Regions from separate parts of the Ralstonia psammae genome, predicted to be linked through region 1. Evidence: riboswitches for the same ligand, from Rfam matches in the RefSeq annotation. Region 1 holds a riboswitch; the other holds the start of a gene.

Region 1 (2,392 bases):
AGGCCGAATCGACGTTGCGCGTGGGCACGTTGTAGGCATCGCTGTCGATGCTGGTTTGCAAATGCTCCAGGCCGACCTTGAGCAACTGATTCGGCATGAAAGCCCAATCGTTCTGCCAGCTCGCCGTCTGATTGCGCGTGTTGAAGCGCGCCGGCACCTGCAGCACGCCGTTCGTGTAATTCAAGCTGCGGTCATCGCCCTGCGACAGCGTCACGCGCGTCTTCCAGTCCTGCGTCACCTTGCCGTCCACGTAGGCCGACATCGAGCGCACCACGTTGTGCGCAACGTTGATATCCGTCGGCTTGCCGAAGGCGTTGTCGTAGCTGACATCGCCCCAGGTCTGGAAGTACGTCAGGCCCGCTTGCCAGTCTGCGGAGAAGCGATGCGACAACTGCGCCGACACGCTCTTGTTCGTGTACGGGTTGTCGTTCGGGTTGGCCTTGGGCGCCTGCAGCGGGTTGATCGTCGAGAAGCCGTTGGTCTTGAACTCCGACACCGACACCGCGAACGACGTGTCGCCGTTCTCGCCCAGCGAGCCGCTGATACCCGCCTGCGCGCGCTTGGTGTTGCGTGCGCCGTATTCGATTTCCGCGTTGGCCAAAGGCGCATGCCCCTTGCCATTGCGCGTGAAGATCTGCACCACGCCGCCGATCGCATCCGAGCCGTACAGCGCGGACACGTTGCCGCGCACGACCTCGATGTGATCGATCTGATCAGACATCAACTGCCCGATCTGCGCACCGCCCGAGGTGCCGGAAGCCACGCGCACACCGTCAATCAGAACCAGCGTCTGATTGGAACCGGCACCGCGCATGAAGAGGCTGGCGTTGGTGCCAGGACCACCGTTCTGCGCGATTTCGACGCCGGCCTCGCGGCGCAGCAGCGTCACGGCGTCCGGCGCCTGCGAGCGCTCGATATCGGCGCGGCTGATCACGGTCGTGTGCGGCAGTGCATCCGACAGGGGCTGCTCGCTGCGCGAGGCCGTCACCACCGTCGGGTTCAGTTCGCCCGCAGGCGTGTTGGCTGCCTGTGTATTGCTTTGTGCCCAGGCCGGCGCAACCGCACCTGCCATGACCCCCGTTAGTGCGCTGGCAAGCGCGCGCATGGCCGTCCGGGGCATCCGGAGTGGCCGCTTTGTAGTCAAGCTCATGTTGAAAAGACAAGAAGCGTCAGCCGGACCCGTTCCCCCGCGGGTCGCTGGCAGCAGGATCTCGATGCGGTTCCCTCACATCGGCTTAGAACCGGTTCGCGATCCGTAGCGAGCGGTCCGAGGCTGGCCCGAGAAACACAGCCGCACATGGGTACGGCGAGTATCACAGGGCCAAGATCGGGCCGCGCGGCAGGATCGTGAACTGATTCGCAGAGATCCACCGTCCTGGCCGGTATCCGGGCTGGCGAAGCGGCCTGTCCGCCTTCCCATTCCCAAAGGAACAGTGGCGTATGGACAGACCGCGCGGCGCCCATCTTCTTCTTGGCGAGATGGCGGGCACACGCGGCGTTCGCTTACCGTTGCGGGGGCAGCGCAGGTTGGCGCGTCGCTTGGGGCGCGCGCTCCCTGCTTCCCGTTTAACTGCAGATGGTGCTGCGGGCACCAGGACGCCGCGAAGTTTAACGGAAAAGGCGCGCCAAACCCGCCGCATTCGCGGTAAAAACACACCCCCTGCCCGTTGTGCCCCGTGCGTCGCCCCCTGCCGCCGCATATTGCGCATCCGTATGGAGGACAGGCGCGACGCGCATGATCGGCTAAAATCCCCCCCACTCGATTCTGATTGACACCCAATGCTGAACGAACTCGAACAACTTGCCGGCAAGATCGCGCGCGTGCTGCGTCACGCCGATGCGCTAGCCGCCGAGAACCAGCGCCTGCGCGCCGAAGTCGAGCGGCTTCAGGCGGAAGCCGAGGCCTCCAAGACCGAGCGCGACGCGATGGTAGCCGATCGCAGCGTGCTCAATGCCAAGATCGAAGAAGCGCAACTGCGCATCCAATCGATTCTCGACAAGCTGCCCACGGCCACCGACGCGCGCCAGCTTGACCTCCTCGGCCAGGCCGCCGGCGCCGATGAAACAACGGCCGCCCCCGCCCCGCATTCGGAGACCTAAGCATGAGCAGCAAGCAGATTGAAGTCAACATCGCCGGGCAGCCCTACAAGTTTGCCGTCTCAGTCGATAACGAAGCCGCCCTGCGTGAAGCCGCAGCCATGGTCGACAACCAGATGACGCGCATCAAGAACGGCTCGAACACCAAGGGCATCGAGCGCGTCGCCGTGATGGCCGCCATCAGCATCGCGTCGGATTTGCTGTCGATGCAACGCCAGGCCGCATCCGATTCCGCCCTGCCGATCGACACGATTCGCGCCAAACTGGCCGACCTGAATGCCCGCACTGACGAGGC
Region 2 (2,392 bases), on a different contig from region 1:
CTCACCACGGCCGTGGTCGCGGTGACCACCGGTTTGAGCAGGTAGTTGCCGTTGCCCTGGGTGACGATCGACTTGCAGGCGTTGAAGTCCAGCACCAGATCCACCAGCGTGTTGGCTTGCACCGTGAAGGGCTGGATGATTTTGTAGCCGCTCTGTGTAGCGCTGGGGGTGGACAGCGGTTGCTCGGTGCCGCCAGTGGGCACGACCGAATTGGCCAGCGTATTGCCTTGGTTCGCGGCAAGCACCAGCCGAATCTGCTGGTACTGCCCAGCCGGCAGCGGCGCGCTGCCCAAATCGCTCAGAACACCGTTGGTCAGGGAGAGAAGATCGATCTTCTGCGGTGTCTGCAGCGTGATGTCCGTCCAGCCGCCATCGGCATCCGCCGCAGTCGAACTGGCGTTGACGCGCACTTTGTTGACGGTGACGTAGACGTGGTCGTAACCGCACGACGGTGCATCGGTCATCGAAACCTGGAGAGTGCCATTGCTGGTGGTGGCGCTGCCGCCATCGCCACCACCACACGCGACGGTAAGCAAGGAAGCCGGAACGGCCAGCAGCAAGCCTTTAAGAGATGGATTCACGAGGTGTCTCCTGGATAGGGAAGGTGCCGGCAGCTTAACGCCGCCAAATAACCGCACTCTGCACAAATTGCAACTACATGTAACCCCATCGAGCAGTCATGCGTCGCGGCATTTGTTGCTAAAGACCGTATGCAAGCTTGGTTATGCGATGCGGTGGCGAGTCCGTCACTACCTCATTTCTAGTAATTTCTGACGACAACGTTTGGGATTGCAAACTAGTCGCCGACGTTGCCCGCATCCCACATCCCGCACTCGCGTGCGCTGATCGCCCCCTCCGCACTCGGATGATCAACGCTGGGTTGGAAGCAGGCGACGCTACCAAGCACTGCGCTCGCTATGCGCCATGTCAATGTTCACATGCCCAGTCTCATCGCGTATGATCCGGGCGACGAATGATGGTGCCCAATTAGAGGGTGAAACGGGAACACGGTATGAAGCCGTGGCTGCCCCCGCAACTGTAGGTGACGAGCCCGCATCAAATGCCACCGGAAACTTCCCGGGAAGGCGATGCAAGGCGATGACGCGCGAGCCAGGAGACCGGCCATCATCTCTTGTCGACGTGGGTTGAAGCCGGGCGGGGTGTACCGGGGGATACGTAAAAGCAGCCTGGCTGTTTTGTCCTGACTCGCGGCGATGCACTTTGCAAAGGGCCTCTTGATGGCATCGCCGCTCGCGCACCGTCCCGCCGCACCGCGCCGGACGCCGGTCAGCCTGCTTCTCGCGCTGATCGCAATCAATGTGCTTGTCTGGGCTTGGGCAATCGTCGCGTTTGCTGGGCAGCCCGCCCTGCTCGGTACCGCTCTGCTCGCCTATCTGTTCGGCCTGCGCCACGCGGTCGACGCCGACCACATCGCCGCGATCGACAACGTGGTACGCAAGCTGGTGCAGCAGGGCCAGCGCCCGTTCTCGGTTGGCTTCTTCTTCTCGACCGGCCATTCGACGCTGATCGCACTGGCTGTGTTCGTCCTTGTCGCATCCAGCTCCGCCATGGAAAGCCGCCTGGGCGTGTTCAAGGAAGCCGGCGCGGGATTCTCGACGGCCATCTCGGCCCTCTTCCTGCTCGCGATTGCGATGACCAACCTCTTCATCCTTAGCGGCGTCTGGAAGCAATTCGTCCGCATCAGGAATGGCGAACCCGTCTGCGCTGAAGACATGGACATGCTGATGGCCGGCAATGGCGTACTGGCGCGGCTATTCCGTCCGATGTTCCGGCTGGTGACCAAGAGCTGGCACATGTTCCCGCTTGGTTTCCTGTTCGGCCTCGGGTTCGACACCGCAACCGAGATCGGACTATTTTCACTCTCGGCCGCCCAGCCACACCAGGGTGTGCCGTTCTTGTCCGTGATGGTATTCCCGGCCCTGTTCACCGCCGGCATGGCCCTGGTGGACACGGTCGACAGCATCCTGATGGTTGGCGCCTACGGCTGGGCCTTCATCAACCCGATGCGCAAGATCTGGTACAACTTCACGATCACGTTGACATCAGCACTGATGGCACTCGTGATCGGCACCATCGAGGCACTGGGTCTGCTGGCCAGCCGCCTGAATCTGACCGAAGGGCCTTGGGTGTGGGTGTTCCGCCTCAACGAGAGGCTGGCGGAGTTTGGCTATGTGGCGATCGGTCTGCTCGTCCTGAGTTGGGCCGTCTCGGCCGGCATCTACAAATGGAAGGGCTACGATAGCCTGCCCGCGTCAACGCTAGAGGGTAGCCCGCAATGAGATGCCACGACAAACACGTACTGATGTGCACTGGCCCGCGCTGCACAGAGAACGGTGCCACGGCTGAGGAGATGTTCAGGCTACTTGGCCAG

The links. Region 1 has a riboswitch for cobalamin ahead of R2N16_RS14650 (TonB-dependent receptor domain-containing protein). Riboswitches for the same ligand answer to the same signal wherever they lie in the genome.
Region 2: another riboswitch for cobalamin. It lies ahead of R2N16_RS24160 (HoxN/HupN/NixA family nickel/cobalt transporter); the one in region 1 lies ahead of R2N16_RS14650 (TonB-dependent receptor domain-containing protein).

Annotation. Positions count from the first base shown of each region.
Region 1 is NZ_CATZBU010000006.1:170,036-172,427, forward strand. Features, by position in the region: gene R2N16_RS14650 (TonB-dependent receptor domain-containing protein) at 1-1,120, opposite strand, end outside; cobalamin riboswitch at 1,361-1,611, opposite strand; gene R2N16_RS14655 (hypothetical protein) at 1,780-2,100, shown strand; gene R2N16_RS14660 (cell division protein ZapA) at 2,103-2,392, shown strand, end outside.
Region 2 is NZ_CATZBU010000022.1:29,805-32,196, reverse strand. Features, by position in the region: gene R2N16_RS24165 (DUF4382 domain-containing protein) at 1-581, opposite strand, end outside; cobalamin riboswitch at 961-1,141, shown strand; gene R2N16_RS24160 (HoxN/HupN/NixA family nickel/cobalt transporter) at 1,239-2,300, shown strand; gene R2N16_RS24155 ((2Fe-2S) ferredoxin domain-containing protein) at 2,297-2,392, shown strand, end outside.